DNA from 3 places in the Amycolatopsis sp. NPDC031561 genome. Region 2 is predicted to be linked to each of the others. Evidence: predicted binding sites of a transcription regulator. Region 2 holds the regulator's gene; each other region holds the start of a gene.
The links. Region 2 encodes HspR, which represses chaperone genes until heat shock. Its sites were predicted from a motif close to ANNTTGAGTNNNNNNNACTCAANNT; they were not measured.
Positions count from the first base shown of each region.

Region 1 (3,273 bases), on a different contig from region 2:
TCCGATCGTGGCCGCGATCAGTTCGCACACCGCGCCGGGGTCGTCGAGTTTGAGGAAGTTCTGGCCGAGCAGGCCGCTCCAGTGCTCGCCGATCTCCGGGTCGTTGTAGTACGACGACTGGTTCGGCAGGACGAAGTAGACGTTCCACTTACGGGCCAGCTCCCGGTACACCGACGCGGGGTCGATGTCCTCCCGCACGTCGTCGCCGATCACCCGGCGGATGTGGCGGGCCTCCAGCGCGGGCTTGTTCAGCTCGTCGCCGATGAGGAACAGGTATCCCTTGCGGCCGCGGTTCTGCCACGCGTCGGTGACCACGTGCCTGGCCATGAAGTAGGCGGCCAGTTCGTAGGACTCGCTCTTCTGCCCGCCGCCGCCACCTTCGAGGAAGATCGTGCGCAGCTGCTCGTCCATCCGGTTGTCCGATTCGAACTGCCCGATCTGCAGGGGCACCCGGTCGCTGTCGGCGTCGCCGATCGCGCCGAACAGGACCTGCGGGTCGGTCAGATAGCCCCGGCGCTTCAGCAGGCCGTGCAGTTTGCCGAGCTTGCCCTGCATGATCCGCGGCACCCGGCGCATCGAGCCGGTGACGTCGAACAGCACGGCGATCGGCGTCGAATCGGCGTGGTCGGCCGAATCCCGGCACTCCCGGACGGCGTTCTTCGGGTCGAGCGCGGCCGCGACCTTCCACGCGGAAGCGGGCTTCTTGCGGAGACCGGCGCTGTAGCCGAAATCGTCCTCGCCCTTGGCCGCGCGGAAGGTCTTCGCGGCGGCGTAGGCGTTGTCGTCCCAGTGTCCGTGTCCCATGATCAAGCTCCTGTCTCGGGGATGATGAACGGTCGGAAGGTGCGAGGGCCGTACAGCTCGCCGAGCAGGTTGTCGTACTCGTCGAGCAGATCGGCGGCGTCGGGCCGCTGTCCCGGGGCTTCCTGGGTGCACCACGTGGCGAACTCGCGTTGACGGGTTTCCCGTGGTGCCAGCAGCGAAAGCATCACCTTGTGCAGCATGTGGACGTCGGTGGCCGCGGTCATCGGCAGTCCCTTGTGGACTTCGGGCGGGTAGTCGACGGACTTGTCCGCCGCCAGCGGGAGCACACCGTCCTCGACGGCGAAGGACCAGCCGGCCAGGACGATGCCGTGCTGTCCTGGGTGGACCAGCACGTTGTCCGCGGTGAGATGGCCATGGACGACACCCGCGCGGTGCGCGCCGGCCACGGCGCGCAGCAGGCGCCGGTGCATCCAGGCGTAGTCGCGGCCGTCGAGACCGTCCGGGAAGGCCTTCCCGATGTCGGCGAGGGTGGTGAACCCGTCGACGAGCGGGTCGAGGACGCTGAACGCGCGGTCGCCCCGCGCCACCGGGCCCGAGGTGTCGAGCAGCCGGGGGTAGTACGGGCGCAGCCAGCGGTGCCGTTCGGTGAATCCGTCGAGCGTGCGCAGCGCCGCCCACTCGGCGTGGATCAGCGGGTTGAGCGCCGGGTCGCGCACGATTTTGACCAGGTGGGGGCCGGTGGTGCGATAGGTCGTCGCGACACTGCCCACGGCGTGCGGAGTGGTGAGGGTGTAAGCCGCCGTGGCGGTGGTGACCGTCTGGTGCCGGGATTGCTTCCAGTCGGCATAGAGGCGATTGAGGGTGGCGGCCGCCTTATGGGCGCGAGGGTCGCCGGGATTCCGGTCGGGATGGAGCGCGGCCGCCAATTCGCGGTAGCGGTGGCGGGCGAACAGAGTGGCCGCGTCGACCGTGTTCTCGATCGTCGTCACGGCGTCGTCCCTGGTGAGCATGGTTTGAGTCTAGACGACTCTTACTTCGGTCCGCAAGGGGGTGGGTACAAATCCCGTGCCGCGCGGCGGCTTCGGACAATGGAATGAGCGAGCCGAACAGGGGGTGTTGGTGGTCTTCCTCGAACCGGATCGGAAAGACGGGCAGCGTACGAACACGATGATCATCGCGTTCGTGATCGGGATCGTCTGGGGAACCGTCGCGGCCTTCGCCGGGCGGTGGACCGTCGAGGGTTTGGCCGGCACGTACGACGTGCGCGCGGTGATCTCCGAGTGGAACTCCACGACCAGCGAAGGACAGCACGGTCCGCGTACCAGCTACGACGTCCTGGCGATCGCCGAAGACGGCCGCGCGATCGGATTGCCGACACGGGACACGTTCGGCCTCGCTGATCCGGTGGTCGCCCGGCTTTCGTCGGTGACGGACCGGGTGTTGTCCGTGCGCGGGGCTACCGACGTCGTGGAAGCCCACCATCCGTGGGAGAAGATCACGGCGATGTCCCTCGGTTGGGCGCTCCTGGCGCTCGCGGCCATCGTGCTGGTCAAAGTGGCGAGACCGGGGGTCGTGCGGAAGGCGCCGCCGTTCCTCGCCGGGCTGGCCTTCGCCGCGTTCGTCGTGCTGACGCCGGTCGGGTTCGGCGGGACGGCCTACGGTGAAGTGGCCGAACCGGTCCCGAATTTCTGGGAACTCCGTCGCGACTTATGGGGGCCGCCGCCGGTGTTCGCCCGTGGACAGACCGCCGTATCCGGGGAGGCGTCCGTGCGTGTGCTCGACAGCAGGCCCGGACCGCCCGAGGGAGCTGAAGCGTGGTTGAGCGGATTCCACGTACTCACCTTGCGGATCGAGGCTTCGCGCTTCGGCGACACGGCACTGGAGCTGTCGGCCGACGAACACGGTGAACCGGAACGCGTCAAGGATTGCGCGGGCGCTCCCGGTGCTTTCGACGGCACCGCGGGTCTCGTCTGTTTCGTGGTCCCGCCCGGATACCGGCCCGAGTACCTCCTCGTCGGCAAACTCGAGCGGGAAGTCCTGCTGACGCTTCAGTGACCAGAGGAAAGGAATTCCGTGCCGGGGAAGCCAAAGAATTCCAGGATTCTCTTCCGGGCGCTGTTGGCCGTGGTCCCGTACGTCTTCCTGCTGTGTGTCGCCTGGGGATACTTCGGTGCTCACGTTGGTGAGCTGAACACCGGCGAGGAAGTCGCGGTCACCGGGATCTCGGGGTGTACCGAGGAGGGAGCGCCGATGAGCGGTCAGATTCCCTACTGTTCGGGGGAATGGCGGTTCGACGACGGGAGCACCGGTCGCGGGCGCATCGAGGGCGACAAGGCCGCGGAGGGCGACAGGATCTTCGCCGGGGACGGATTCGTCTACCGGTCGAAGTCCGCGCTGATCTGGAGGATGTCGATGGTCGGCCTGTTCGGCGTGGTGCTGCTGGGCCTGGCGATCGGCCTCGGCGTCCTGTACCGGCTGGACGCGGTCCGGCGGCGTCAGGAGGACTGA
Region 1 is NZ_JBVILA010000017.1:179,266-182,538, forward strand. Features, by position in the region: gene ACZ5IK_RS29165 (hypothetical protein) at 1-804, opposite strand, end outside; gene ACZ5IK_RS29170 (adenylate cyclase) at 807-1,775, opposite strand; gene ACZ5IK_RS29175 (hypothetical protein) at 1,933-2,820, shown strand; gene ACZ5IK_RS29180 (hypothetical protein) at 2,839-3,273, shown strand.
Region 1: the regulator HspR is predicted to act here: its motif matches at 1,776-1,800, upstream of ACZ5IK_RS29170 (adenylate cyclase).

Region 2 (3,273 bases):
GCTTCGATGGCGAGCGGCCCCGCCCGCAGTTCGGCTATCCGGCGGCGTTCGTCCCGCAACCTCTCGACCATGGACGCAAGGGTCCAGTGAGGGCGTGCCGCGAGCCGCGACGCCACGATCCGCACGGCCAGCGGGAGCAGTCCGCACGCGGTGACGAGGTCGAGCGCGCCTGCCGGTTCGGCCGCCACGCGGTGCGCGCCGACGCACTGCCGGACCAGGCCGAGCGCCTCGTCCGGGGTGAACACCTCCAGGCTGACCTGGGTGAGCAGCGGCAGCCCGTCCAGCCGCGCGCGGCTGGTGATCAGCACCGCGCACCCCGGCGTACCGGGCAGCGCGTCACGGATCTGCGCGGCGTCGAAGACGTTGTCCAGCACGATGAGCATCCGGCGGCCGTCGACCAGCGACCGCCACAACCCGCGACGCTCGGCCAGTCGCTCGGGCAGCCGGTTCGATGGCACGCCGAGCCCGGTGAGCAGCACTTCCAGCAGCTCCGGGCCGGTCAGCGGATCGCCGACCTGGTCGAGATCGCCGAGATCGGCGTGCAGCTGGCCGTCCGGGTACCGCTCGCGGAGTCCGTGGGCCAGATGCACCGCGAGGCTGGTCTTGCCGACCCCGCTCATCCCGGTGATCGCCACCACCGCGGGCGTCGCCCGGTCGGCGGCGGTCAGCACCTCCCGCAGCGCGGCGAGCTGATCGGCGCGGCCGGTGAAGTCCGGCAGATCGGGAGGAAGCTGCGCCGGGATCGGTCGCCAGGCGCCCGCGGGCGGTTCGGCGGGCGACGGGACGACGACCGGCGGCTCGGCGCGCGGGGCCACGTCGTCCCCGCGGAGGATGCGTTCGTGGAGTTCGACCAGTTCCGCACCGGGGTCGATCCCGTGCGCCTCCACCAGGGTCCGGCGAGCGTCGTGGAACACGCGCAACGCGTCGACCTGGCGGCCCATCCCGTGGAGCGCGCGCATCAGCAGGACGTACAGCCGTTCCCGCATCGGGTGTTCCGCGATCATCGCCGTCAGCCGCGGCTGGACCTCGTAGTAGTGACCGAGGCGGAGCTCCGCCTCCAGGTACTGCTCGGTGAGCGCGGTGTGCAGCTCGTCCAGCCAGCTCCGGCTGTGCTCGGCGAACAGTCCCGGCACCCCGGCGAGCGGCTCACCGGTCCACAGCCCGAGTGCTTCGGACAGCACGCGCCTGGCCCGGTGCGCGTCGCCCGAAGCCAGCGCTTCTTGAGCCACGGCACCGAGTTCTTCGGCGCGGGAGGTGTCCACGGCCGAGGAGGGGACGACCAGCCGGTAGCCGTCGCCCGCCGTCACCAGCAGTTCGTCTTCGGCTCCGGAGGTGGCGAGCAGCCGTCTCAGCCGCCAGGCGTAGGTCCGCACGATCGAGGCGGACCGGGCGGGAATGTCCTGGTCCCACAACGTGTCCGTCAGTCTGGCCAGGGACAGCGCCGTTCCGGGGGCGAGCGCCAACGCGGCCAGCATCGCCTGCTGTTTGGGTGTCCCGACGGGGACCATCACGCCATCGGGCCGCCGCAGCCGCATCGGGCCCAGCAGAACGAATCCCACCCCAGGCAGTGCCGCCGTCATCCGCGCCGCCCCTTTCGGTCGCGACGATACACACGGACGGTGAGCGTCGGCCCGAACTCGGAGAACGCTGCCCGTTAGTCCTGTCTCCCGCGCCGAAGCGGGCAAGAAAGCAATTCGGCACCTGGCCGGAACCAGGTGCCGAATCGGGTCCTGCCCGGTGGTTCAGATCCTTCTGGGCTTGGGCTTCCAGACCACCAGCGCCGTCTGCTGCCGCAGCGGGACGAGGTCCTTGCGGTAGGAGGCGTGCACGGCCGCGGCCGTCTGTTCGGCGGTGAGGTACGCGGCCGTGAGTTCTTCGGTCAGTTCGGCGATCCGGTCCCGCAGGGCGTCGACCTGGTTCTCCAGCTCGATGATCCGCTTGATGCCCGCGAGATTGACACCGTCCTCCTGGGACAGTCGCTGCACTTCACGCAGCAGCGCGATGTCCCGCATGGAGTATCGGCGTCCACCACCGGAGGTCCGGCCCGGCGACACGAGACCCTGCCGGTCGTAGGACCGGAGGGTCTGCGCGTGCAGGCCGGAAAGCTGCGCCGCCACCGAAATGACGAACACCGGGGTGTCCTCGTCCGCGCCGTGCGGCAGCCCGCCGAACATCCTGCTCACCTGCCTTCGAGAAGTTCGGTGATCTCCGGTCGTGGATCGTGGTCGGACATGGCTTCCGCGTAGGCCTCGAGGGCCTCACGGGCCTTGTCGTCCAACTTGGACGGGATGGCCGCCTGCAGGGTGACCAGCAGGTCGCCCTGCGCGCCGTCCCGTTTGGCGATTCCCTTGCCACGCACGCGAAGCACGCGACCGCTCGCCGTACCTTGCGGCACCTTCAGCGAGACCTTGCCCTCGAGCGTCGGCACGGTGATCGTGCCGCCGAGGGCCAGTTCCGCGAAGGACACCGGCACGGAGATCGTCAGGTCGAGGTCCTGCCGCCCGAACACCGCGTGCGGTGCGACGTGCACGCGGACGTACAGATCGCCCGCCTGCGCGCCACCGCGGCCCGGTTCGCCCTGGCCAGCCAGCCGGATCCGCTGGTCGTCGGCGACGCCCGGCGGGATCCGCACGGTCAGGGTGCGGGTGCGGGTGGAGACACCCTCGCCCGCGCATTCCGGACAGGGTTCGTCGATGATCGTGCCGCGGCCGCGGCAGTCGCGGCACGGCTCGGAGAACGCGAACGCGCCCTGGCTCCGGCTGACCAGCCCGCTGCCCTGACAGGTCGAACACGTCCTCGGGGAGGTCCCCGGCTTCGCGCCGTTCCCGCCGCAGGTGGAACAGGTCGCCGGACTCGACAGCCGCAGCGGCAGGGTCGCGCCCTTGACCGCTTCGGTGAAGTCGATCCGGACGTCGGTCTCGACGTCCGCGCCGCGTTGCGGCCGGTTCGCCGTGGCACCGGCCGCGGCACCGCGGCGGCCGAAGAGACCGCCGAGGATGTCGCCGAGCCCGCCGAAACCGGCCTGCTGCTGGCCACCCGCCTGACCGAAGATGTCGCCGACGTCGAAACCGCCGGCGCCACCGCCACCACCCGGGAAACCGAAGCCACCGGGACCGCCGGAGCCGAAGAGGCGGCGTGCCTCGTCGTACTCCTTGCGCTTGGACGTGTCGGACAGGACGCCGTACGCCTCGGAGACCGCCTTGAACTTCTTCTCGGCTTCCGCGTTGCCCGCGTTGGCGTCGGGGTGGTTCTCCTTGGCCAGCTTGCGATAGG
Region 2 is NZ_JBVILA010000005.1:91,174-94,446, forward strand. Features, by position in the region: gene ACZ5IK_RS14415 (AfsR/SARP family transcriptional regulator) at 1-1,580, opposite strand, end outside; gene ACZ5IK_RS14420 (heat shock protein transcriptional repressor HspR) at 1,743-2,174, opposite strand; gene dnaJ (molecular chaperone DnaJ) at 2,180-3,273, opposite strand, start outside.

Region 3 (3,273 bases), on a different contig from region 2:
GCTGGCGGTGGCCGAGCCGGCGCGTTCGAGCGGGGTGGGGTCGGCGCTCGCGGCGCACGCGCACCAGATCTTCGACGAATGCGGGACCGAAGCCGTGCTGCTGCACCACGCGCTGGCCAATCCGCGCTCGACGCCGTTCTGGTACGCGCAGGGCTATCGGCCGCTCTGGACGTACTGGCAGCGGCGACCGGCGGTTCCCTGATCCCGATAGGCTGATCTTCGACGATCAGGGGGTTTTCCGTGACCAGGGAAGATGACGCGGCCCCGGTGGCGCCGACCGGGGTCGACACCGAAAAGCCGTCCGCGGCGAGGATCTACGACTGGTATCTCGGCGGGACCCACAACTGGGCCGTCGACCGCGAGTTCGCCCGCGGGCTGGAACGCCAGTGGCGGTGGGTCAAACCGGGCGCGCGGCACAACCGCGAGTTCATGAACCGTGTCGTGCGCGCGGCGCTGAACGCGGGGATCCGGCAGTTCGTCGATCTGGGTTCCGGTGTCCCGACCGCCGGGAACGTGCACGAGATCGTCGAAGAAGAGCTGGAGCCCGGCGATACGGCGAAGGTCGTGTACGTCGACTACGAGCCGGTGGCGGTGGCGCACGCGGAGCTGATCCTCGAGCGGCACGAGGCGACCGACTGGGCCGGGATCGTGCACGCCGACATGCGGCGGCCGAAGGACGTCCTGCGGCATCCGGAGACGTTGCGGCTGATCGATTTCTCGCAGCCGGTGTGCCTGATGATGATGGCCGTGCTGCATTTCGCCGGACCGCACGACGATCCGCCCGCGCTGGTCGCGACCTACCGGAACGCGCTGGCGCCGGGCAGCTGGCTGGGGCTTTCGCACATGAGCTTCGGCGGCCAGACCGGCGAGGACGCGGACGGGCTGCGCTGGATGGTCGAGCAGTACCGGAAGACGAGCAACCCGGTGTGGATGCGGGACCGCGAGGAGATCGAACCACTCTTCGGGGAGTGGCCACTGCTGGAGCCCGGCCTCGTCCACCTGCCCGACTGGCGGCCGGTGCGGGAGCTGCGGCGGGACGAGCTGGGCGCCCGGCCGTTCGCCTGGTGCGGCGTCTCGGTCCACCCCTGACGTCCGACCTTTGCGCCGTGCGCGTCGCGTTTAGCGGGCTAAACGTGACGCTTTGAGGCACAAAGATCTGAGGATTCGGTTCGAGTGGGGGTCGGGTGTTGCGAAAGCCACTTTCGGGACACCGGACGTCCCGAAAGTGGCTTTCGCGACGTCCGGACCCCGCCTAACACATCCGATGTTTACCGCGTCCACGTCGCGTTTCGCGGGCTAACCGTGACGCGTTGGGGCGCGGAGGTCGGAGGGGTGGGGTGATCGCTGACGGCGAACAGCTGGAGGAAACAAACGGGTCGATCGGAGAGTTGAGCTAGGCAGACTCAACTAACCGAGGAGTGCACAGATGACCGACAACCGCCTCCTGCCCGTCCTCCCGCTCGATGACGACGTCGTGCTGCCGGGCATGATCGTCCCGCTCGACCTCGCCGACACGGAGACGCGCGCCGCGGTGGAGTCCGCCCAGGCCAACACGCCTGCCCAGGCTTCCTTCCCGGGGATCCGCTCCGGCACCACCGCCAAGGCCGAGGTGCTGATCGTTCCCCGCGTCCACGGCGAGTACGCCGGACTCGGCACCATCGCGACGGTCGAGCGCATCGGCCGCGTGCCCGGCGGCAAGACCGCGGTGCTGCTGCGCGGCACCCGCCGCGCCGTCGTCGGCCGCATCGCCGACGGTCCCGGCGCCGCCCGCTGGGTCCACGCCGAGCTCGCCACCGAGACCACCGACGACAACTCCGCGAAGCTCGCGACCGAGTACAAGAGCGTCGTCCTCGCGATCCTCCAGCAGCGGGGCGGCTGGCAGATGATCGACGCCGTCCAGGAGGTCGAGGATCCGTCCGCGCTCGCCGACCTCGCGGGCAACTCGTCGTACCTGAACACCGAGCAGAAGCTCGAACTGCTATCCGCGCTCGATGTTTCGGCTCGCCTCGAAAAGGCTCTGGAATGGAGCCGCGAGCAGCTGGCCGAACTCGAGGTCACCGACACCATCCGCAAGGACGTCCAGGAGGGCATGGAGAAGCAGCAGAAGGAATTCCTGCTGCGCCGCCAGCTCGAAGCGATCCGCAAGGAGCTGGGCGAACTCGACGGCACCGCCAACGACGACGACTACCGCGCCCGCGTCGAGGCCGCCGAGCTGCCGGACGCGGTCAAGAAGGCCGCACTATCCGAAGTGGACAAACTGGAGCGGACGTCGGACCAGTCCCCCGAGGGCGGCTGGATCCGCACCTGGCTGGACACCGTCCTCGAACTGCCGTGGAACAACCGCACCACCGACGTCCACGACATCGCCGCCGCGCGCGAAATCCTCGACGCGGATCACGCCGGTCTCGACGACGTGAAGGAACGCATCATCGAGTACTTGGCCGTGCGCAAGCGCCGCGCGGAGTCGGGTCTCGGGCCGGTCGGCGGACGTCGTTCGGGCGCGGTGCTCGCGCTCGCCGGTCCTCCCGGGGTCGGCAAGACCTCGCTCGGTGAGTCCGTGGCGAAGGCGATGGGCCGTGAGTTCGTCCGCGTCGCGCTCGGCGGCATCCGCGACGAGGCCGAGATCCGCGGTCACCGCCGCACCTACGTCGGCGCGCTGCCCGGCCGGATCGTCCGCGCCATCAAGGAAGCGGGCTCGATGAACCCGGTCGTGCTGCTCGACGAGATCGACAAGGTCGGCGCCGACTACCGCGGCGACCCGACGGCGGCGCTGCTGGAGGTGCTGGACCCGGAGCAGAACCACACGTTCCGCGACCACTACCTCGAGGTCGAGCTGGACCTGTCCGACGTCGTGTTCCTCGCGACGGCGAACGCGCTCGAGACCATCCCCGGCCCGCTGCTGGACCGGATGGAGCTGGTCACCCTCGACGGCTACACCGAGCACGAGAAGGTCACCATCGCCCGCGACCACCTGCTCCCCCGCGAGCTGGACCGCGCGGGCCTCGGCAAGGACGACGTCACGCTGACCGACGACGCGTTCAGCCGCATCGCCGCCGAGTACACGCGGGAAGCCGGGGTGCGCAACGCGAACCGGACCATCGCGAAGGTGCTGCGGAAGGTGGCCACCAAGGTCGCGCTGGACGAGGCCGAGTTGCCGCTGACGATCGACGCCGACGGGCTCGAGACCTACCTCGGCCGCCCTCGGCACCTTCCGGAGTCTTCGCTGCCCGCGTCGACGCAACGCACGTCGACCCCCGGCGTGGCGACCGGACT
Region 3 is NZ_JBVILA010000002.1:625,511-628,783, reverse strand. Features, by position in the region: gene ACZ5IK_RS08650 (GNAT family N-acetyltransferase) at 1-202, shown strand, start outside; gene ACZ5IK_RS08645 (SAM-dependent methyltransferase) at 241-1,089, shown strand; gene lon (endopeptidase La) at 1,427-3,273, shown strand, end outside.
Region 3: the regulator HspR is predicted to act here: its motif matches at 1,386-1,410, upstream of lon (endopeptidase La).